2 linked regions of the Constrictibacter sp. MBR-5 genome follow. The protein of the gene in region 1 interacts with the protein of each later gene in a pairwise test. Links are inferred from orthologs where the notes say so. Each region holds a gene or a part of one and is shown on either strand. Other genes may lie near its edges.

The links.
Region 2: the proteins of secD (region 1) and pheT interact in binary tests that used the Escherichia coli proteins (3 or more experiments, as listed by UniProt). The link is inferred for Constrictibacter sp. MBR-5 from one-to-one orthologs.

What each region holds. Positions count from the first base shown.
Region 1 is NZ_JBEPTK010000001.1:167,406-178,669, forward strand. What follows is about bases 6,950-9,779. They hold secD (protein translocase subunit SecD), read right to left. Parts: upstream 9,234-9,779; coding sequence 7,665-9,233; downstream 6,950-7,664. Other genes in these bases: secF (protein translocase subunit SecF), read right to left, coding at 6,950-7,645; yajC (preprotein translocase subunit YajC), read right to left, coding at 9,257-9,715. In the rest of the region: ABIE65_RS00800 (DUF4159 domain-containing protein), read left to right, coding at 1-1,526; ABIE65_RS00805 (hypothetical protein), read left to right, coding at 1,523-3,613; ABIE65_RS00810 (HAD-IA family hydrolase), read left to right, coding at 3,592-4,287; ABIE65_RS00815 (DEAD/DEAH box helicase), read left to right, coding at 4,409-5,998; ABIE65_RS00820 (Lrp/AsnC ligand binding domain-containing protein), read left to right, coding at 6,036-6,278; ABIE65_RS00825 (Mth938-like domain-containing protein), read right to left, coding at 6,289-6,660; more of secF, read right to left, coding at 6,707-6,949; ABIE65_RS00845 (enoyl-CoA hydratase), read right to left, coding at 9,808-10,584; ABIE65_RS00850 (hypothetical protein), read right to left, coding at 10,639-11,052; mutM (bifunctional DNA-formamidopyrimidine glycosylase/DNA-(apurinic or apyrimidinic site) lyase), read right to left, coding at 11,049-11,264. UniProt on the Escherichia coli protein: Part of the Sec protein translocase complex. Interacts with the SecYEG preprotein conducting channel. SecDF uses the proton motive force (PMF) to complete protein translocation after the ATP-dependent function of SecA.
Region 2 is NZ_JBEPTK010000007.1:28,532-40,071, reverse strand. Bases 1-3,106 are described here. They hold pheT (phenylalanine--tRNA ligase subunit beta), read left to right. Parts: upstream 1-400; coding sequence 401-2,812; downstream 2,813-3,106. Other genes in these bases: ABIE65_RS15670 (NUDIX hydrolase), read left to right, coding at 2,948-3,106; pheS (phenylalanine--tRNA ligase subunit alpha), read left to right, coding at 1-404. Also shown: more of ABIE65_RS15670, read left to right, coding at 3,107-3,991; ABIE65_RS15665 (VOC family protein), read left to right, coding at 4,030-4,425; ABIE65_RS15660 (hydantoinase B/oxoprolinase family protein), read right to left, coding at 4,427-6,121; ABIE65_RS15655 (hydantoinase/oxoprolinase family protein), read right to left, coding at 6,118-8,211; argH (argininosuccinate lyase), read right to left, coding at 8,201-9,736; ABIE65_RS15645 (hypothetical protein), read right to left, coding at 9,843-10,598; ABIE65_RS15640 (hypothetical protein), read right to left, coding at 10,754-11,540.

The sequences.
Region 1 (11,264 bases):
GCGGTGCGCTGTCCTGGTCGCAGCCGCAGCCGCTGTCGGGCTTCGCGGCCGACGGCCCCTTCGCAGGCTTGGCGCCGCAGGCCGAGGTGACGGTGTCGCGCCAGCTCCTCGCCGAGCCCAGCATCGACCTCGTCCAGAAGACCTGGGCCAGCCTCGCGGACGGCACCCCGCTCGTCACCGGCGCACCGAACGGCAAGGGATGGCTGGTCCTGTTCCATACGACGGCGTCTGCGGACTGGTCGTCGCTGCCGATGTCGGGCCTGTTCGTTCAGATGCTGCAGCGGATCGTCGCCCTCAGCCAGGGGGTGACCGGCGGCGACGCCGAAGGCCCCCTGCCACCGGTCGAAGTGCTCGACGGCGCCGGCCGGCTCGAACGGCCGACACGCCCGATCCGACCGATCGCGGTGTCCGACATGCTCCGGACGGCACCCGGACCTGATCGGCCGCCCGGATTCTACGGCGACGCTGCGGGGGTCCGGGCCTTTAACCTGAGCCCCTCCCTCGCGGCGCTGACGCCGTTTCCGCGAGACCTGCCGGGAGGTGTCGCCATCGGCACCTTCGGCCGCGGCACCGCCGAGCGCGACCTGAAGCCGTGGCTTCTGGTCGGCGCCGTCCTGCTGGCGCTCGCCGACCTGATGATCGCCCTCGGCCTGCGCGGCCATCTCACCGGACTCGGCCGCCCCCTGCGGCGCACCGCGGCCGTCTCGTTCGTCGCGGCGGCGGGACTGGCCGCGGGACTGGCCGCGGGCGCCCCGCTTGCCGAGGCCCAGACCGCTGAACCGAGCGTATCCGAGGAGGCGGCGCTCGCCGCCACCCTGAAGACCCACTTGGCCTATGTCCGCACCGGAGTCGCCGATGTCGACCGCATCAGTCGCGCCGGCCTCGGTGGACTCAGCCGGACCCTCAGCCAGCGCACCTCGATCGAACCCGGCGACCCGATCGAGGTGGATATCGAGACCGACGAACTCGCCTTCTTCCCGCTGCTCTACTGGCCGGTCATGCCAGAACAGCCTGCGCTGACGTCGCGTGCGCACGGGCGCCTTCTGGCCTATCTGCAGAACGGCGGCACCGTATTGTTCGATACCCGCGACCAGGGCGCCGTCGCCGGAACCCTCGATCTCGGCGCGCAGCTGGTGACACCGGAGGGCCGGAAGCTCCGGGAGATCCTGCGGGGGGTCAACCTACCCTCGCTGACGCCGGTCCCGCCCGATCACGTCCTGACCAAGGCGTTCTATCTCCTGCACGATTTTCCCGGCCGCTGGACCGGCGGATCGGTCTGGGTGGAAGCGACGTCGGGGAATCGGAACGACGGCGTCTCGCCCGTGATCATCGGCGGGCACGACTGGGCGGGCGCCTGGGCGACCGGTCCCGAGGGGCAGCCGCTGCTCCCGGTCGTTCCGGGCGGTGAGCAGCAACGCGAAATGGCGTGGCGGTTCGGCGTGAATCTCGTGATGCATGTCCTGACGGGCAACTACAAGACCGATCAGGTGCACGTTCCCGCCATTCTGGAGCGGCTCGGCGAATGAGCGCGGCTCTCACCAGCATCGCGTTCAGCCCGTTCGTTCCCTGGTGGACCATCGGGGCCCTCGCCACCGTGGCCCTCCTCCCGATCTGTTTCGGCTTCGTACGTAGTGCACGGGGCATGGTGTGGCGCGCCGGTATGCTGGCACTGCTGCTGCTCGCCCTCGCCAACCCGTCGCTCGTCGAGGAGCAGCGGCGGCCGCAGCAGGACGTTGCCCTGCTGGTCGTCGACGAATCGGGCAGCCAGGGCGTCGGCGACAGGACGGCGCAGCGCGAAGAGGCCGTCGCCAGGCTTCAGGAGGAACTGTCGGACCTGCGGGATCTCGACGTCAGGGTCGTTCGCGTCGGCGACGAGAAGCTGGCGCCGGGGACGGAGCCGACAGAAGGCGGCACCCGGCTGTTCGGCGCCATCGCGCGCGAACTGGCCGATGTACCGGTGCAGCGCCGCGCAGGCACCATTCTCGTCACCGACGGACAGGTGCATGACGCGCCCTCGGCCGGCGACGCACAGCCCGGTGCGCCGGTGCACGCCTTGCTGACCGGTCGCCCCGCCGAACGCGACCGGACCCTGCGCATCGTGCGCGCCCCCGGCTTCGGCATCGTCGGACAGGAGGTCGAGGTCACCATCCGGGTCGACGACCTGCCGCTCTCGGGCGATCGCCCCACCGTCGTTCCCGTGGCGATCCGCCAGGACGGGCAGCCGGCACGGACGCTCAATCTGCTGTCGGGGCGCGACGAGATCGTCCGCATCCCCATCGAACGGGCGGGCGGCACCGTGGTCGAGTTCGAGACAGCCTCTGCGCCCGGCGAACTGACGGACATCAACAATCGCGGCGTCGTCGTCATCAACGGCGTCCGCGACCGGCTGAGGGTGCTTCTGGTCTCGGGGCAGCCCCACGCGGGCGAACGCGTCTGGCGCAACCTGCTGAAGTCGGATCCGGCGGTGGATCTCGTCCACTTCACGATCCTCCGCCCGCCGGAGAAGCAGGACGCGACGCCGATTCGGGAGCTTTCGCTGATCGCCTTCCCCATCCGCGAGCTTTTCGAGGTCAAGCTCTCCGAGTTCGATCTCGTGATCTTCGACCGCTACTCGCGCCGCGGCGTCATCCCGCAGCTCTACCTCTCCAACATCGCCAAGTTCGTTCAGGACGGCGGCGCCCTGCTGGAAGCGGTCGGCCCCGGCTTCGCCGAACCGTTCGCGACGCTCTACCGCACGCCGCTGGGGCAGGTCCTGCCGAGCGAGCCCACCGGACGCGTGATCGAACGCGGTTTCCGGCCGAAGGTGACCCCCCTCGGCGAGCGCCATCCGGTAACCGCAGGCCTCGCCGAGCGCGCCGCGCGCGGCGCCCCATGGGGCCGTTGGTTCCGGCAGGTCGACGCCGACGTCCGCGAGGGCGAAACGCTCATGACCGGGGCCGACGACCGGCCGCTGCTCGTCCTCAGCCGTATCGGCGAGGGCCGTGTCGGGCAGTTGCTCAGCGATCACATCTGGCTCTGGGCGCGCGGCTTCGAAGGCGGCGGGCCGCACGGCGAACTGCTCCGCCGCATGGCGCACTGGCTGATGAAGGAGCCCGACCTCGAGGAAGACGCCCTGCGCGCCGAAATCTCGGGCGACCGGCTGCTGATCCAGCGACAGAGCCTGGCGCCGGATCCGGCGCCGGTAACCATCGTGGCACCCGACGGGACGCGCACCGAGGTCACACTGGAGGACGGCACCGGCGGCCACTCCACCGCGTCCGTTCCGATCGCCCAGGCGGGCCTCTATCGCATCGAAGACGGGTCGAACACCGCCATAGCCGCCGCCGGCCCGCCGAACCCCGTCGAGTTCACCGATGTCCGTGCCACGACGCGGCGGCTGACGCCGGCTGCGGAGACGACCGGCGGCGACGTGCGCTGGCTGGTCGACGGCATTCCCGACATCCGTCGTGTCCGCCCGGATTCGGGGGCGCATGGCCGTGGCTGGATCGGACTGCGCGTCAACGGCGACTACACGGTGACCGGCGTCCGCGAGATCCCACTGCTCCCGCCGCTGGCGCTGCTGGTCCTGATCTGCGGCAACTTGGTGGCTGCATGGCGGCGCGAGGCACGCTGACCATGACGCCGCACGCTTCGACGGACCTCGTGATCTTCGACTGCGACGGCGTGCTGATCGACAGCGAGTCGATTGCCTGCCGGGTCGATGCCGCGTGCCTCACCGAAGCCGGCTTTCCGACGGAGGCGCACGAGGTGCGCAGCCGCTACGTCGGGATCGGCGCCGCAGCCATGTTCGCGGACCTGGAGGCGCGCCACGGTCGTCCCCTGCCCGCCGGCATTCCCGATCTGATCCATGACCGACTCGCGGCCGCCTTCGAAGCCGAGTTGGAAGCGGTTCAGGGAATAGCGGACGTGGTCGCCGCCCTGCCCTGCCGCACCTGCGTCGCGTCGAGCAGCGGGCCCGAGCGGCTCCGACACTCCCTCGGCCTCGTCGGCCTGTACGAGCGCTTCGCCCCCCACATCTTCAGCGGGACGCAGGTCGCGCGCGGCAAGCCGGCACCGGACCTCTTCCTGTTCGCCGCCGGCCGGATGGACGTTCCGCCGCACCGGTGCCTGGTCGTCGAGGACAGCCTCGCCGGCGTGGAAGCCGCCGTCGCGGCCGGAATGCGGGTCATCGGCTTCACCGCGGGAGGCCATTGCCTGCCGGGACACGGCGCGAGGCTGAAGGAGGCCGGCGCTTTCGCTGTCGCGGCGGACAGCGGCGCGCTGTCTTCGCTCCTCCCCTCCCGCTAGGGTCGCCCCTCGCTGTTCCGCAGACTGCGCCGGGGCCTTATCGACCTTTGACATGCGGACCGCGGAGGCCCATGTATCAGCAGCGAATTCACAACGATCGCGGCGAGTATTTTTCATTCTCATGACTTTTGCTGATCTCGGACTTGGCGACGGTGTCCTGCGTGCCGTAGCCGATGCGGGCTATACGCAGCCGACGCCGATCCAGGAGCAGGCGATCCCTGTCGTCCTGATGGGACGCGACGTCCTGGGGTGCGCCCAGACCGGTACCGGAAAGACGGCCGGTTTCACGTTGCCGATGATCGAGATCCTCGCTGCGGGCCGTGCACGGGCACGGATGCCGCGGTCGCTGATCATCGAGCCGACGCGCGAGTTGGCGGCCCAGGTGGCCGAGAACTTCAACGTCTATGGCAAATATCACAAGCTCTCGATGGCCCTGCTCATCGGCGGCGAATCCTTCACCGAGCAGCAGCGCCTGCTCGAGCGCGGCGTCGACGTGCTGATTGCGACGCCCGGCCGCCTGCTCGACCTGTTCGAGCGCGGCAAGATCATCCTCACCGACGTGAGGGTGCTGGTGATCGACGAGGCCGATCGCATGCTTGACATGGGCTTCATCCCGGACGTCGAGCGGATCGTGTCGCTGCTTCCGCCGCTGCGCCAGACGCTGTTCTTCTCGGCGACGATGGCGCCGGAGATCCGTCGTCTCGCCGACGCCTTCCTGTCGAACCCGAAGGAAATCTCCGTCGCACCGCCGGCCTCGCCGGCTCTCACGGTGGAGCAGCATCTCACGATCGTCCACGACGAGGACAAGCGCGAGGCGCTACGCGAACTGCTGCGCGCCGAGGATGTCCGCAACGCGATCATCTTCTGCAACCGCAAGCGCGACGTCGACATCCTGTTGAAGTCGCTGGTAAAGTACGGCTTCGACGCGGTTGCGCTGCACGGCGACATGCCGCAGCACAAGCGGACCGAGACGCTCGATCGCTATCGCACGGGCCAGGTTAGGCTGCTGGTGGCAAGCGACGTGGCGGCACGCGGCCTCGACATTGACCATGTCAGCCACGTCTTCAATTTCGACGTGCCGATCCATGCCGAGGACTATGTCCATCGCATCGGCCGCACCGGACGTGCCGGCCGCAGCGGCAAGTCGTTCACGCTCGCGAGCCCCGACGACGGCCGCTTCGTCGAGGCCATCGAGAAGATGCTCGGCCGCGCGATTACCCGCTTCGTGATCCCGGACATCGAGCCGACGGAGTTCGCGGCGGACGAGGACGGTGGGCGGCGCGGTCGCGGTCGCGGTCGCAGCCCGGCACGCGGCGCATCTTCGCCGAAGCCTGCCGCCGAGCGCTCCAGGAGCCGAGGTCGCAAGCCCGCCCAGAGCGAAATCGAGGCGCCGCTTCAGGCCTCTGTGCCGGCCCCCGTGCGAGTGGACGCGGTCGAGATCGTGCCGTCGCCGACCCCACCAGCGCATGCGCCAGCCTCCGTCGAGGTCGACGAGCAGCGCGATGCCCCCCGGCGTCGCCGTCCCGCCGCCGCGCGGCCGACACCCGCCCCTGCGCCAGCCGAGCGCGTCGAGGCCGCCAACGGCCGCGACGATCGTCGTCCGCGGCGCAGCGGTCGGCACGAGCAGGACGACGAACCCGCGCCCCTCGGACTCGGCGACCATGTTCCCGCGTTTCTGCTGAGGCCGGTGCCGATCGCCCGCGCGCGCTGAGGCGCAAGACCTCGCGACGCCCACACGGGAGCAGCGCATGAAGCCGATCTTCGTGATGATCAAGTGCGAGCTGGGCAAGGCCTACGACGTGGCCGATTCCCTCGTGCAGCAGATCGAGCAGGCGTCCGAGGTCTACTCCACCTCGGGAGACTATGATCTGCTGGTGAAGTGCTACCTGGACTCCGATGCCGACGTCGGCCGCTTCGTCACCGAACGGCTTCAGACGCTGCCCGGCATCAAGGACACGTTCACGCTGATCACCTTCAAGGCGTTCGCCTGAGCGGTCTGCCTCACTCCACCGCGATCAGGGCCGCGGCCACCCGCCGCCCCTCGGCCATCAGCACATTGAACGTGCGGCACGCCGCCCCGGTCGCCATCGGCTCCAGGACGACGCCTCCCGTGCGTAATGGCTGGCGGATGGAACGCGGTACGAGGCACATGCGCGGCCCGCATCCAAGCAGCAGCAGATCCACGTCGGCCGCAGTGATGCCGGCGAAGCTGCCCTGATCGATCTGATCGAACGCGGCAATCCGCCAGGGCTCCGTGCGGTCGGGGAAGACGATTACCGAACCCTCGTGAACCGTGCCGCTCACGCGGAAGCGGCCGGCGCCATAGCTCTCGATCACCTGACGACCCGGTGTCTTGGCCTGGGCGAGTTCCATCTCTCACGCCTCCTCAGCCGCAAACGCGGCGCAGCCAGCCGAAGGCTCAGGTGGCTTCCGGCTGGCTCGCCTCGATGGCGTCCTGCTGCGTTCCGGAACCCGTTCCCGGGCGTAGCCCCAGGTGGAGCAGCACGGGTACCGCGATCCACACCGAAGAATAGGTCCCGATGATCACGCCCCAGATCATCGCGAAGGTGAAACCACGGATCACCTCGCCGCCCAGCACGTAGAGCGCGCCCAGGGCGAGCAGCGTGGTCAGCGACGTCAGCAGCGTACGGGACAGCGTCTCGTTGATGCTCCGGTTCAGGATCTCCGTCGTCGGCAGACTCTTGTAGCGGCGGAGATTCTCGCGGACCCGGTCGAAGACCACCACGGTATCGTTGATCGAATAGCCGATGATCGTCAGCACCGCCGCGACCGTCGACAGGTTGAACTCGATCTGCGTGATCGCGAAGATTCCGACGGTCACCGTAATGTCGTGCAGCAGCGCGATCACGGCGCCGACGCCGAACTGCCACTCGAACCGGAACGACACGTAGATGAGGATCGCCAGCAGCGCGAGCCCGACGGCCATGAAGCCGGACTGGATCAGTTCCTCACCCACCTGTGGGCCGACGTACTCGACGCGCCGATACTCCACCCCCGCACCGAGTGCCTCCTTAACCCGCTCGATCGCCGCAATCTGGGCCTGCTCGTCGCCCTCCTGCTGCTGGAGCCTTATCAGGATGTCGCGGGGGCTGCCGAACTCCTGCAGGGACACGCCGCCCAACCCGAGATCGGACAGCGTTCCGCGCATTGCAGCGGTGTCTGCCGGCTCCGCCGTCCGAATCTCGATCAGCGTGCCGCCGGTGAAGTCGATGCCGAAGTTCAGTCCCTGGACGGCGAAGGCCACCACCGACACCACGATCAGCAGCGCCGAGGCCATATAGGCCAAGATCCGCTGTTCCATGAAACGGATCGTCGTACCGGGTCGAACGAACTTCATCGGTCGCATCCGGCTCTCCTCAGATCGGAAGGGTCTGCGGGCGCCGCCGACGCAGCCACAGCACCACCATCAGCCGCGTGACCCAGATGGCCGTGAACATGGACGTCACGAGGCCGATCGCCAGGGTGACGGCGAAACCGCGCACCGGACCCGACCCGAAGATGTACAGCAGCATGGCTGCGATCAGCGTCGTCAGATTCGCGTCGACGATGGTCGTCAGGGCGCGCTTGTAGCCGGCGTCCACGGCCGAGATCGGCGTGCGTCCCAGCCTCACCTCCTCGCGTATCCGCTCGAAGATCAGCACGTTCGCATCGACCGCCATGCCGATGGTGAGGACGATGCCGGCGATGCCGGGCAGCGTGAGAGTCGCCTGCAGCACCGACAGGGACGCCACGATCAGCGACATGTTGAAGAGCAGCGCGATGTCGGCCATCAGGCCGAAGAGGCCGTAGGCGAGCACCATGAAGATCACGACCAGAACCATGCCGACGATGCTGGCGATCTTGCCGGCATCGATCGAATCCTGACCGAGGCCGGGACCGACCGTCCGCTCCTCCAGGATCTTCAGCGGCGCCGGCAGCGCACCAGCCCGCAGCAGCAGCGACAGGTCCTGTGCGCCCTGCACCGTAAAGCTGCCGGAGATGATACCCTCGCCGCCGAGGATCGGCTCCCGGATCACCGGGGCGCTGATCACCCTGTTGTCGAGCACGATGGCGAGCGGCTGGCCGACATTCTCCTGCGTCGCACGGCCGAATCGGCGCGCACCCTGGGTGTCGAAGCGAAAACGCACGACCGGCTGACCATCCTGGAACGACGGCTGTGCGTCGATCAGATGCTCGCCGCTGACGATCGGGCGGCGGCGGACGACATACTCCGTCTCCTGCCCCTGTGAACTCGTTCCGGGCAGCAGAACCGACCCGGCCGGTAGGCGGCCCGCCCGTGCATCCGCCGCGGTCGCGGTTGTATCGGCCAGATGGAAGTCCATCTTCGCCGTTTCGCCGAGCAGGCTCTTGATCCGCTCCGGGTCGTCGACGCCGGGCAACTGCACGATGATGCGGTTCTCGCCCTGCCGCTGGATCGTCGGCTCCCGCGTACCGGTCTCGTCGATGCGGCGGCGGACGATCTCGATCGACTGCTGGATCGCGCTGTCGCGGATCTGTCTCTCTTCCGCCTCGGGCATGGCGACGGTGACGAGCGCGTTGTCACCGACGGTGACGTCGACCGTGCTGTCCTCGGCGCGGATCAGCCGGCGCACCTCGTCGGCCCGCTCCGGCTCCCGCAGGGTGAAGCTCACCACGCGGTTGCGCGTGCCGAGATTGGTATAGCCGATGTTCTGCGGACGCAGGGCGGCGCGAACGACGCCCTCCAGCGCCTGGACGCGGTCGCGCACGACGGCGTCGACCTCGACTTCGAGCAGCAGGTGCGAACCGCCCTGCAGGTCCAGGCCGAGATTGATCTTCTGCACCGGCAGCCAAGTCGGCAGCCCTTCCAGCGCGCGGCTCTGGAAGAAGTTCGGCGCGGCATAGATCACGCCCAGGAAGCAGATCGCGAGGATGACCCCGATCTTCCACTTGGCAAAATATAGCATGTGAGCGCCTCCGCGCGGCTGCGCTAGCCGCCCTTGCGCCCGAACAGACCGCTACCCTTCTTCGCCGGGGGCTGCTCGGCGGACGCATCCTCGACCGTCTCGGCCGGCTCATCGACCTCCGGTGCCGTCTCCTCGTCCGGCTCGGGCTCCTTCTTGGTCCGCGTCGCCGGTGCCGGTTTTGCCAGCACCTCGATGATCTGGGACCGCACGACCCGTACTCGCACGCCCTCGGCGATCTCGACCTGGACCTCCGCGTCGTTCACGACCTTGGAGACCGTGCCGATGATGCCGCCCGCAGTAACGACACGGTCGTTGCGGCGCAGATTGCTGACCAACTCGCGATGCTGCTTGACCTTCTTCTGCTGCGGCCGGATCAGCAGGAAATAGAAGACCGCAAAGATCAGGATCAGGGGCAGGAAGGCCGCGATGTCGAATGCACCCCCGCCGCCGGCAGCCTGCGCATAGGCCGGTGAGATCAACATTTTCGCTCCAAAAGCTCCGCCGCGAAGAGGGCGGGACTATACAGACTGGTCCACCGCATGCAACTGCGGCGGACCGGCGCGGAAGGCGGAACTCAGCGGTTGGAGAAGCGCGGCTGCCGCTTCTCGGCGAACGCCGCCATGCCTTCCTTCTGATCCTCGGTCGCGAAGGTCGAGTGGAACAGGCGCCGCTCGAACCGCACGCCTTCCGCCAGCGTCGTCTCGTAGGCCCGGTTCACGGACTCCTTCGCGATCATCACCGAAGGGCGCGACTTGGCGGCGATCGCCTCCGCGGTCTTCATCGCCTCGTCGATCAGGTCTGCCGCCGGCACGACCCGGCTGACGAGCCCGGAACGCTCGGCCTCGGCCGCGTCCATCATGCGGCCCGTGAGGACCATTTCCATGGCCTTCGACTTTCCGACGAAGCGCGGCAGGCGCTGTGTGCCGCCGGCCCCCGGAATGGTGCCGAGATTGATCTCGGGCTGGCCGAACTTGGCATTGTCCGCCGCGAGGATGAAATCGCACATCATCGCCAGTTCGCACCCGCCGCCGAGCGCATAGCCTGAAACCGCCGCAATTACAGGCTTGCGGCAGCGTGTCACCCGCTCCCAGCCCTTCGTGATGAAATCTTCCAGGTAAACGTCCATGTAGGACTTCGACTGCATCTCCTTGATGTCGGCCCCGGCGGCGAACGCCTTCTCGCTGCCGGTGATCACCACCGCGCCGATGTCGTCGTCGTCCTCGAACGCATCGAGGGCTGCAGCCACGTCGGCCACGAGCGCGCCGTTCAGCGCGTTCAGCGCCTTGGGGCGATTCAGGGTGATCAGCCCGACCGCGCCGCGCTTGTCCACGATGATATTGTCGTAAGGCATGAGGGCTCTCGTCTCCTCGGAATGGGCGGGCGTTGGGGCGCGGCGTTTTCGCCGTCAGCCGGGTGTCAGGAAGAAGCGCACCTGGCGCGTACGTCGGTCGTCGCGGATCTCGATCTGCAGCGTTTCCTGGCTGCGCTTGAACAGCAGGCCGCCGAAGCCGCCGACAGGCTGCCAGCCGAGTTCGGGCAGGGTCGCATCGTAGAAGGAGCGGATATCGGCGACCGCCGGCCTGCCGCCTGCGATCGTCTCGACGATCCGGCCGGTCGGCTTCTCGAACAGCACGCCGGCCGTAGCGTCGACGGCGAGCCCCGGCATCAGCGGCAGGTCTTCGAAGCCGTCGACGAATCCGACCTCGTTCGCACGGCTCTCGGCTGCGGCACCGAGAAGGCCGGACGTGCCGAGAAGAAGCGCCAGAAGGACGACCGTGATGTGCGTGCGCCTTTGCATCGCCACACAGTACATCATCATCGCTGACGCTTCACGCAGAAGAACGTCGATCGCCCCGACTGGACCAGACGGTTGATGCCGCCAGTCACGCGCCGATCGCAGTTGCAGGCCGGACATGCCTCTCCCTCCCGCCCATAGACGGCCCAGCTGTGCTGGAAATATCCCAGCTCGCCTGACGTCTGCACATAGTCGCGCAGGGACGACCCGCCCGCCGCGATCGCATCCTCCAGCAC
Region 2 (11,540 bases), on another replicon or contig:
TGGGCCACCTGAAGGGGTGCCTGATCGAGTTCTGCCGCGCCTTCTTCGACGTGGCCGACCTGCCCGTGCGATTCCGCGCCAGCTACTTCCCCTTCGTCGAACCGGGTGCGGAGGTCGACATCGGCTGCTCGCGCGCGGGCGGCGAACTGAAGATCGGCGCCGGTGGCGACTGGCTGGAGATCCTGGGCTGCGGCATGGTCCACCCGAAGGTGCTGGCGAACTGCGGCATCGATCCCGAGCGCTGGCAGGGCTTCGCCTTCGGCATGGGCATCGAGCGCATCGCGATGCTGAAATACGGCATCCCCGATCTGCGCACCTTCTACGAGTCCGACATGCGCTGGCTGCGCCATTACGGCTTCGCGCCTCTCGACGTGCCGAGCCTGACCGGAGGGTTGGCGCGATGAAGCTCACGCTGGGCTGGCTGCGCGACCATCTGGACACCGAGGCGAGCCTCGACACCATCGCGCGGACGCTGACGCTGATCGGCCTGGAGGTCGACGCGCTGGTCGATCGCGGCGCATCGCTGGCGCCGTTCACCGTCGCGCGGGTCCTCAAGGCCGAGCAGCATCCGAACGCCGACCGCCTGCGGGTGTGCATCGTCGACACCGGGCGCGAGGAGGTGCAGGTCGTCTGCGGCGCGCCGAACGCGCGCACGGGCATGATGGCCGTCTTCGCCCCGTCGGGCACCGTCATTCCGGCGAGCGGCCTGGAACTGCGCAAGTCCGAGATCCGCGGAGTCGAAAGCAACGGCATGCTGGTATCCGAGCGCGAGCTCGGCCTGTCGGACGAGCATGAGGGCATCATCGAACTGGATCCCGGCGCGCCGCTGGGCGCTCCGTTCGCCCGCGTGCTCGGCCTGGACGACCCGCTGATCGAGATCGGCCTGACGCCGAACCGCGGCGACTGCGCCGGCGTGCGCGGCATCGCGCGCGACCTCGCCGCCGCGGGCATCGGCGACCTGAAGCCGTTCCACGGGTGGAACGACAAGGTGGCGCCGGCCTTCGACAGCCCGATCGGCGTGCGGCTCGACTTCCCGCCGGAGGCCGCGGACGCCTGCCCGATGTTCGTCGGCCGCTACTTCCGTGGCGTGAAGAACGGTCCGAGTCCGCGCTGGCTTCAGGAGCGGCTGAAGGCGGTGGGGTTGCGGCCGATCTCGGCGCTGGTCGACATCACCAACTATTTCTCGATCGACATCGCCCGTCCGTTGCACGTCTTCGATGCGGACAAACTGAGCGGCGACATCACGCCGCGTCTCGCCCGGCCGGGCGAGACGATGCTGGCCCTGGACGGCCGCGAATACACGCTGGACGGCGAGATGACGGTCATCGCCGATGCGGCGGGGCCGCAGGCGCTGGGCGGGGTCATGGGCGCCGAGCCGACCGGCTGCACCGAAGAGACGGTGAACGTCTTCCTGGAAGTGGCGCTGTTCGATCCGCTGCGCACCGCGATGACCGGCCGCAAGCTCGGCATTCACTCGGATGCGCGCTACCGCTTCGAGCGCGGCGTCGATCCCGAGGCCGTGCTGCCCGCGATGGAAGCGGCGACGCGCCTGATGCTGGAACTGTGCGGCGGCGAGGCGAGCAACCCGGTGATCGCCGGCGCGCCGCCCGAATGGCGCCGCACGATCGCCCTGCGGCCGGCGCGCGTCGGCGAACTGGGCGGCGTCGACGTTTCGGCCGCGGACTGCGAGCGGATCCTGAAGGCGCTGGGCTGCACGGTGACGGACGGTGCCGACGGCCGCCTGTCGGTCGTGCCGCCGCCCTGGCGGCCGGACATCGAGGCCGAGGCCGACCTGGTCGAGGAAGTGCTGCGGATCTACGGCTACGAGTTCATTCCGGTCACGCCGCTGACCCTGGACACGACTCTGCCGAAGCGGGCGCTGGCGCCGGAGCAGGAGCGGGCGGTACGCGCGCGGCGTGCGCTGGCGGCGCGCGGGATGACCGAGGCGGTGACCTTCTCCTTCCTGCGGTCGAGCGAGGCCGTGCTGTTCGGCGGCGGGCAGCCGGAGATGGCGCTGGCCAATCCGATCAGCGCCGACCTGGACCGGATGCGGCCGTCGATCCTGCCGAACCTGGTCGGCGCGGCGCGGCGCAACGCCGATCGCGGCGTCGCCGACGGCGTGCTGTTCGAGGTCGGGCCGCAATATGGCGGCGTCGCGGCGACGGATCAGCGGCTGGTCGCCGCCGGCCTGCGCTGGGGGCGGACCGGGGCGCGCCATTGGGCGGTGGCACCGCGGGCGGTCGATGCCTTCGACGCCAAGGCCGACGCAATGGCGGCACTGGAGGCGGCCGGCGCGCCGGTCGCCAACCTGCAGGTCTCGACCGACGCGCCCGCCTGGTACCACCCGGGACGGTCGGGCGCGTTGCGCCTCGGACCGAAGGTGCTGGCGCTGTTCGGCGAACTGCACCCGGGCGTCCTGGCCGATCTGGGCTATGACGGCCGCGCCGTGGGGTTCGAGGCCTTCCTCGACGCCGTGCCGCAGCCGAAGGCGCGTGCCGGCAAGGCGAAGCCGATGCTGCGCGTGTCGCCCTTCCAGCCAGTCGAACGCGACTTCGCCTTCGTGCTGGACGAGGTGACGCAGGCCGACGCAGTGGCCAAGGCGGTCCGTCAGGCGGACAAGGCGCTGATCACCGACATATCGGTCTTCGACGTCTATGCCGGCCCGAACCTGGGCGAGGGCCGCAAGTCGCTGGCCGTGAGCGTGACGCTGCAGCCGACGAAGGCGACACTGACCGAGGCCGAGATCGAGGCCGTGTCGCAGCGCATTGTCGCCGCGGTGGAGAAGGCGACGGGCGGCACGCTGCGCCGCTGATCGCCGCCCCGTGTCCCGCGATATGTGCCACGCGGCGTGACCGTCACACCGGTTTTGCTTGACCTCGCACGGCCTGCGGTCACCTTTGCAGGCGAAGCACGCACGGAGCGACGGCGCGAGGCGGCGGTGGATGACATGGCACAGGACGCAGCCCAGCTGCGCGCGACCGCGGACATCGCGGTCGGACTGTGCGCCGCCGTCATCTCCGTCGCCGACGCCCGGCCGCGGCTCCTGGTGCTCGACGAGCCCCACTGCACCGAGCAGGCCACCGGCCGCGCCGAGGCGGCCCTGCCGTCGGCACCCTTCCTGCCCGACCGCCAGCGGACCCTGGAGGAAGGGCTCCGCGCGGTGGTGGAAGCCCAGACCGGCCTGACTCTCGGCCATGTGGAGCAGCTCTACGCCTTCGCCGACCGCTGGCGCGATCCGCGCGAGCTTTCGGGCGGACCGCGCATGCTCTCGGTCGGCTATCTGGCGCTGGTCCGGCCGTCGCCGCGGATGCGCGAGGGCGTGCGCTGGCACGATCTCTACGACCTGTTTCCGTGGGAGGACCGGCGCTCGGACGACGCAGCGCCATGCGAGCGGCGGTTCCGGCCGCAGCTGCAGCGCTGGTGCGACGGCGGCGACAGTCCGGCGATGCGGCGCGGTCGGCTGGAGCGCGTGGCGATTGCGTTCGGCGACGGTGCCGGGCCGGACCCGGCCGCTGTCCTGGAGCGCTACGAATTGCTCTACGAGTGCGAACTGGTCGCCGAGGCGCGACGCGACGCCTGGCAGCGGGCATGGCATGCGGCGCGCGCGGTGGGCGCCGATGATGCGCCGGTGGCGCCGCCGGCCTGCGATTCCGGCCTCGGGCCGGCGATGGTCCTCGACCACCGGCGCATTGCGGCGACGGCACTCGGGCGGCTGCGGGCGCGGCTGGCGCATCGGCCGCTGCTGTTCGAACTGATGCCGCGCAGCTTCACCCTGCTGCAGTTGCAGACCGTGGCCGAGGCCCTGACCGGCGAGGCGCTGCACAAGCAGAACTTCCGCCGCCTGGTGCTGGGCGGGTTGGTCGAGCCGACGGGTGGGACGGAGGCCACGACGGGTGGGCGCCCCGCTGCGCTGTTCCGCTTCCGCCGTGAGGTGCTGCGCGAGCGGCCGGCGCCGGGCGTGGGCCTGCCGGGGCTGCGCCGGTCGGGTTGAGGTCCCACATTGCCATCACCGAAAGCCGAGGAGCATCAATGTCGAAGCAGATCAAGACCTTCCTGATGTTCCAAGGGCAGGCGGAGGAAGCGCTCGATCTCTACCGGTCGCTGTTCAGGGACGCGGTGGTCCTGTCGATGGAAAAATACGGCGCGGGCGAAACCGGGCCCGAAGGATCCGTGAAGCTCGCGAACTTCTCGCTCAACGCCCAGGAGTTCATGTGCATCGACAGCCCCGTCGATCACGGCTTCTCCTTCTCGCCGTCCATGTCGCTCTATGTCGACTGCGAGAGCGAGGAAGAGATCGACCGGGTCTTTGCCGCCCTCTCAGATGGCGGCAGCGTTCTGATGCCGCTCGACAGGTATCCGTTCAGCGAGAAGTTCGGCTGGGTCGCCGACCGGTTCGGCGTGTCGTGGCAGCTGAACCTGTCGTGACCTAGACCGGATCGGGCAGGCCGGCGATGCCGTAGATCTCCGCGGCGGCCTTCGGGCTGACGATGCCGTCCAGGACGTCCTGGCGGACGAGCGCCGGGTCGCGATCGCCGGGGGCGCCCCAGCCGCCGCCGCCGGGCGAGCTGATGCGGATGCGGCCGGGGCCGACGCGGACGATGCCGTAGCCGCCGTTCGGACTGATCGCCGCACCGCCGTCCTCCGGCAGGAAGGCGATTGTGCCCGTCGCGCCGTTCCGGCCGCCGACGACGCCGAAGGCGCCGCGGCTGGTATAGGCCTCGCCGCGGAAGGCGATCTGCACCGGGCGCTGTATCGCCACCTCGTAGTCGACGCCGGGGCCGCCGCGGAAGGCGCCCGCGCCGGCGGCGTCGGTGCGCAGCTCCTGACGGACGACCCGCACCGGGTAGAGCTGCTCGTAGGCCTCGGCATTCGGGATGACCAGCCCGCAGAGCGAGTTGACGCCGCCCTGCTGCGGGAAGCCGTCGCGGCCGTCGACGGCGCCGCCGCCGGACTGGGCCGCCCAGTGATACATGACGAAGGTGCGCCCGTCCGGCCAAGTGCCGGAGGTCACCGGCGCACCGGGCTTGCCCCAGCCGGCGCAGCTGCGCGTCGGGTCGGCCTTGCCCAGCGCCTCCCAGCAGGCGTTGATGATCTCGCAAGCCGGCGCGATCGTGTTCATGGTCATCGGCGCGGGCGGGCGCGGATTGAGGATGCTCCCTTCCGGCGCCACGATCTCGACCGATCGGAAAGTGCCCTCGTTGCGCGGGATGTCGGCGCCGAGGAAGGAGGACAGGGCCGTGTAGACGCCCGACCAGGTGTTCGCGACGGAGCTGTTCTTGAAGCCGCGGATCTGCGGGTGGGAACCGGTGAAGTCGACGGTCATGGCGTCGCCCTGGACCGTGATCGCCACCTTGATCGGGATGTCCATCGGCACGAAGCAGTCGTCCTCGAACCGGTCCTCGCCGAGATAGACGCCGTCGGGCAGCTGGGCGACGGCGGCACGGAGCCGGCGGTCGGCATGGTCGAGCACGCCCTTCAGGTAGGCGTTGGTTTCGGCGACGCCGAGACTGGCGAAGAGGTCGGCGATCTGTTCCGCGCCGATGCGTGTGGCGCCGATCATCGCGCGCAGGTCGCCGTCCAGCAGGTCTGGCGTGCGGGTGTTCAGCATCAGCAGCTGCCAGAGGTCCTGGCGGACATGGCCGTCGCGGATGAGGAGGAGCGGCGGCAGGCGGATGCCCTCGTGGAAGATCTCCGTCGCCTCCGGATTGTAGCTGCCGGCGGCACCGCCGCCGATATCGGACTGGTGGGCGCGGATGTTGGCGAAGCCGGACAGCCGGCCCTCGACGAAGACCGGGCGGGCGATGACCCAGTCCGGCAGGTGATTGCCGCCGGCGGTGTATGGATCGTTCAGCAGGTACACGTCGCCGTCGCGGAAGTCGTGGCCGAAGGCGGCGATAAGCGCCCGCACGGCGAAGCCGCCGCCGCCCGTGTGGATCGGGATGCCGTCTGCCTGGGAGACGAGGACGCCCTCGGCATCCGCCAGAAAACACGAGAAGTCGTGCGCCTGGGAGAAGATAGGGCTGCGCGCGGTGCGCGTCATGACCCAGCCCATCTGCCGGCTGATATGGTCGAGCCGATTCTGCGTGAGGGCGAGGGTGACTGGGTCCAGTCTGGGGCTCATGGCGCCGTCTCCGGGGCGGGCAGGTGGACGACGTAGTTACCGGCGGCGTCGACCTCGATCGTGTCGCCGGCGCCGATCATCAGGGTGGTGGTCTCCTCCTCGACGATCAGCGGCCCGGGCAGGCGGTGCCCGGCACGCAGGTCGGCGCCGGCATAGACGGCGACCTCCCGCCAGCCGGTGGCGGCGTCGATCCAGACGGGGCGCCGCTCCACCGGTTCGGGCGCGCCGGTCGCCGCCGGTGCGGCCGCCGGCCTGATCGGCGGCAGGCGGCCGATCGCGGCGAGGCGCAGCTTGGTGATCTCGACATGGCCGCCCGGCTGGTGATGGCCGAACAGCCGCTCGTGCTCGGCCTCGAACGCCTTGCGGACCCGCTCGGCATGGATGCGCCCCTCGTCGAGGGGCACCCGCACGTCCCACTGCTGGCCGCGGTAGCGCAGGTCGAGGGCGCGCGCGAAGCCGCTGGCAGTGTCGTCGAAGCCGTCGGCGGCCAGCATCTCGCGGGCATCCGCCTCCATCTCGGCGAACCGGCGGTCGAGCTGCTCGGGATCGGCGTCGTCGAGCGGCGCGAAGGTCACCCGGACGAGGTCGTGGCGGACATTCGCATGCAGCATGCCGATGGCACAGAAGGCGCCGGAGAGCCGCGGTATATAGACCTTGGCGCAGCCGAGCAGGCGGCCGACCGAGGCGCCGTGCATCGGTCCGGCGCCGCCGCAGGCGACGAGGACGAAGCGTCGGGGATCGTGGCCGCGCTCGATGCTGATGCGCTGCACGGCGTGCAGCAGGTTCTGCTCGACCAGCCGGATGATGCCGGCCGCGGCGGCCTCGACGTCGATGCCGAGCGGCGTCGCCAACACCCGGTCCATCGCGTCGCGCGCCCTGTCGCGGTGGAGCGTGACGGAGCCGCCGGCATAGGGGCCGGGCCGGAGACGGCCGAGCACGAGCTGGGCGTCGGTCACCGTCGGCTCGGTGCCGCCGATGCCGTAGGCGGCGGGCCCGGGCACGGCGCCGGCGCCGGCCGGGCCGGCATACATCAGCCCGGCGCCGTCGACGCCGGCGATGGTGCCGCCGCCGGCGCCGATGGTGTGGATGTCGATGGACGGCAGGGCGAGATGGTAGCCGGCGATCTGGAACTCGTCGGTCACGGCGACCTGCCCGCCGGCCATCAGCATGGCGTCGCAGCTGGTGCCGCCGATCTCCATGGAGATCAGGTCGTCGGAGCCGATGGCGCGGCTGTAGGAGGTCAGGGCGCCGACGCCCGCCGCCGGTCCGGAGAGGAGCAGGGTGACCGGCTTGGAGGCGACCTGTTCGACCGAAGCCGCGCCGCCATTGTTCTGGATGAGGAGCATGCGCTTGCGCAGGCCGAGATCGCGCAGGCGAGATTCGAGCCGGCGCAGATAGCCTACCGTGCGCGGGGCGACGGCGGCGTTCAGCGCGGTGGTCGAACTGCGCTCATACTCGCCGACGACCGGGGCGATGGCGCTGGAGACGGAAATCCAGGCGTCGGGCAGCAGCTTTTCGAGACGCGCGGCCGCCGCCTGCTCGTGCGCGGGCGCGGCGAAGCTGTTGATGAAGCAGATGCCGACGGACCGGACGTCCCGGCTGCGGAAAATCTCGGCGGCGGCCTCGACGTCTTCGAGCGCCAGCGGCTCGATCTCCGCACCGGAGGCGTCGACGCGGCCCCGCACGGGGCGGCGCAGATGGCGCGGCACCAGGACGGGCGGGTTCGGCGGGCGATGATCCCACGGGTTCTCGCGGATGCCGCGGCGGATCTCCAGGCTGTCGCGGAATCCGGCGGTGGTCAGCAGACCCGCCTTGGCGCCCTTTTGCTCTAGCGCGGTGTTGGTCGCGACCGTCGAGCCGTGGACGAAGAGCTCACAGCGTTCGAGCAGGGCCGATGGGCCGGACAGGCCGAGCCGTTCGGCGGCGCGTTCGATCGCATCGAGCACGCCCTGCGCCGGGTCGGCGGGGGTGGAGGGCACCTTGAAGACGCGGACGGCGCCGGTCGCGTCCGCGAGCACGAGGTCGGTGAAGGTCCCGCCGACATCGACGCCGATGCGCCAGGGCGGCGCGAGGCTGGCATCATTCGGCATTCAGCAGTCCGTCCACAGCATCCTCCAAGATCTCGCCCGCACGTTTCAGGCGCGTCGCCACGGCCGCCGTCGCCGCCTCGTCCGTCGACAGGCGCGTGCGCCGATCCGCCAGCATCCGCGCCATCTCGGCCGGCGCCGGGCCGCCGGTCGCCGTCCGCGCGGCCACGTTGGCAGTCGCGTCGAGTGCGGTGCGAACCGTCTCCGCGGACAGGCCGAGCGGACGACCGACAACCGCATGCGCGGCGGCGTCGAGGTCGGCCACGTCGATCCGTCCGGCGGTCTTGCCGCTGGCGATGGCGTCACGCACGACGCGTGCCACGATGGCGTGCGCCTGCCGGAAGGACATGCCGGTCTCGCGCACGATTGTGTCGGCCAGTTCGGTCGCCGTGCCGAAGCCGTCTTCGGTCGCCTGCAGCATGCGCTCTGGCCGCACGGCGAGCTTGGCGACGACCGCATCGAGCAGCCGGATCGTCTTGGCCGTCGTGTCGACGGCGTCGAGGACCGGGCCGTTGAGCGAGGTGACTCCGTCGTTCACGTCGCCGAAGGCGGTGTTCTTGGCGGAGGACAAGGCTGCGACCAGGGCGCCGGTCACCTGTCCGGCGGCGGCCTTGGCGTATTCCAGCGCCTGCGGGTTCTTCTTCTGCGGCATGATGCTGGAGACGCTGGAATGCGAGTCGTCCAACTCGATGAAGCCGTATTCGGCGGTGTTCCAGGCCTGAAGGTCGGTGGCGAGGCGGGAGAGGCCGGTCATCAGCACGGCCAGTGCGGAGACCGTCTCCAGCGCGTCGTCGCGCGAGGCGACGGCGTCGTAGGCGACCTCCACCAGTTCCGGGAAGCCCAGCAGTGCCGCGGTCCGATCACGGTCGATCGGGAAGGCCGTGGTGGCCAGCGCGCCGGCGCCGAGCGGGCAGGCGTCGACATGGCGCAGCGCGCCCGTCAGGCGGTGGGCATCGCGTTCGACGGCGTCGGCGAAGGCGACGAGATAGTAGCCGAGGGTGATCGGCTGGGCGTGCTGGCTGTGGGTGTAGCCCGGCATGACGGTCCCGGCATGGGCCGCCGCCCGGTCTAGCACCGTGGCGCGGAACCGGGCGAGATCGTCCAGGAGCGCCACCAGCGCGTCGCGCAGCGCCATGCGCCAGACGGTCACGTTCAGGTCGTTGCGCGAACGGCCGGTGTGCAGCCGGCCGCCGACGTCGACGCCGAGCGTGCGGACAATGTGGCGCTCGACGTAGGAGTAGAGGTCTTCCTGGGTATGGTCGACGGCGAGGGCGCCGGGGCCGGCCTCGCGCAGCGCCCGCACGGCCGCCAGGATCGGCCGGATCTTCGCGGCATCGACGATGCCGCACTCCGCCAGCATGACCCCGTGCGCCAGATGGACCTGCATGTCCGCGGCGAAGCACCAGCGCAGCGCGCGGGCCACGGCCGGCGCGTAGTAGGCTTCGACCAGTTCGGGGGACGGCGGCGCCTTCACGCGCTCGCGCAGCCCTGGTTCGCCAGTCTCCGATACGCCCGCTTCAAGTCCCACGTCTCACTCCCGATCGCCGTCTCGACCGGGAGGATAAGTCAATCGGCGGCGAGGCGCACCGTGGGGTCGAAGCGTGTCCTGCCGCGCCCGGCAGACACCCGCTGCGTCACTCCGCTGGATACCGGCGGTCGTTCACGAACGGCGCCTGCACGGCGGGCCGGGCATCGGCCGAGGCGAAGCGCTGACGCATCGACAGGGCGTAGATCACCAGAAACATCGCGACGTAGAACTCGCTCGCCTCGCGGATGTCGATACCGGTGAACTCCTCGTCGTTGAGCTGCCAGAAGAGCCAAAGCAGCTTCGCGCCCACATGGCAGCCGACCGCGACGATCGCGGCGGGCATGCTGGCCAGGGTGGGCAGGACCCGGGCGTCGAAGGGTCCGGTCCGTCCGCTCCGCGGTGGATTGCGGAAGACCATCAGGATCCCGAAGAGTCCGATCGCGCCGATGACCCCCCACTTCGCGACGTTCTTCTTCACGAAGCCGAGATTGTGGAGGTTGGTTTCGCCCTGGAGATTGTGCTCCTGGAACCACTCCGGGCTGCTCCACTGGAAGAACCACTGTCCCCAGCTGGCTTCCTCGCCCATGAAGACGAATGCGCCGCAGGCGAGGACCGCCAGCAACAGCGCCGTCGCCCGCTCTCCCCGAAGAAACTGTCGGCGCGCCTCAAGCCCCAGCAGGATCGAGGCGCCGAGCAGAAGCACCAGCGTGCCGAGTTCGACGACGCCCATCTCGCCGTTGAAGATCGCCTCATAAGCGGCATCGTTGGGGGCGAGTATGCGCGCCGCGATCTGCATCAGCAGCGGGACGAGAATCAGTCCGAGATAGAGCGCGGCCGGCAGGTCGGGATTTCGGCGGTTCATTCGTCTCTCGATTGTGGGGACGGCGCGGGATGTAGGTCGGCATGCAGGTACGCCGCAAGGGCACGAGACACGCGATGCCGGCTTGCTGTATGCGTCTGGCGCGCCCTGCCGGCGCAGGCGGCCGGATGCCCGTCGCGGAAGCCGAGCATCGCCACTCAGCCGGTCTTTCCCGGGAGTGATGCGGACGGGGCTTTCGCACCGGACGTCTCGCGCGGGATCGGATGCCCCGCCTGCCGCGGCGTCGGGGCGACCTGCCGCGTGCGGTCGAATGCCTGCAGACGGACTCCGAGCGACATGGCGTAGATCAGTCCGAAAAGCGCGATGTAGAACTCGGTCGCCTCCCGGACGTCGATGCCGATCAGCGGCTCGAGTTCGATGCTTCCGATCCACCAGAAGAGTTTGACCACGACGTGGGAGACGGCGACCACCAGTGCCACAGGCACGCACACGGTCGTCGGCAGCATCTTGCCGTCGAACGGCCCGATCCGGCCCTCTCGCCGGCTGCCGCGCATCGGCATGACCACCCCGAAGACGGCAATGCCGATCACGACCAGCCACTTCGGTATGTCCTTCTTCACGAAGGCCAGGTTGTGGAGGTTCGTCTCGCCCTGTTCGTTGTGCGTCAGGAACCAGTCGGGGCTGTCCCAATGGAACAGCCATTGGCCCCAACTGACCTCTTCGCCCATCACGACGAAGGCGCCGAAGGCAAGGATCGCGGCGAGGATGGCATTCGCCCGCTCCCCGTCCCGCCACAGCCGCCGCGACGTGCGCGCGAGCAGAAGCGTTGCGGCAAACAGGAGCGCGGCGGTACCCAACTCGATGAACCCGGCCTCGCCGTTGAACATGGCGACGTAGCCGCCGTACCACGGGTCGAGCAGGCGGGCGACCACCTGTGCCGCCAGCGGCACCAGGACGAGGCCCATATAGACCGCCGCCGAAAGA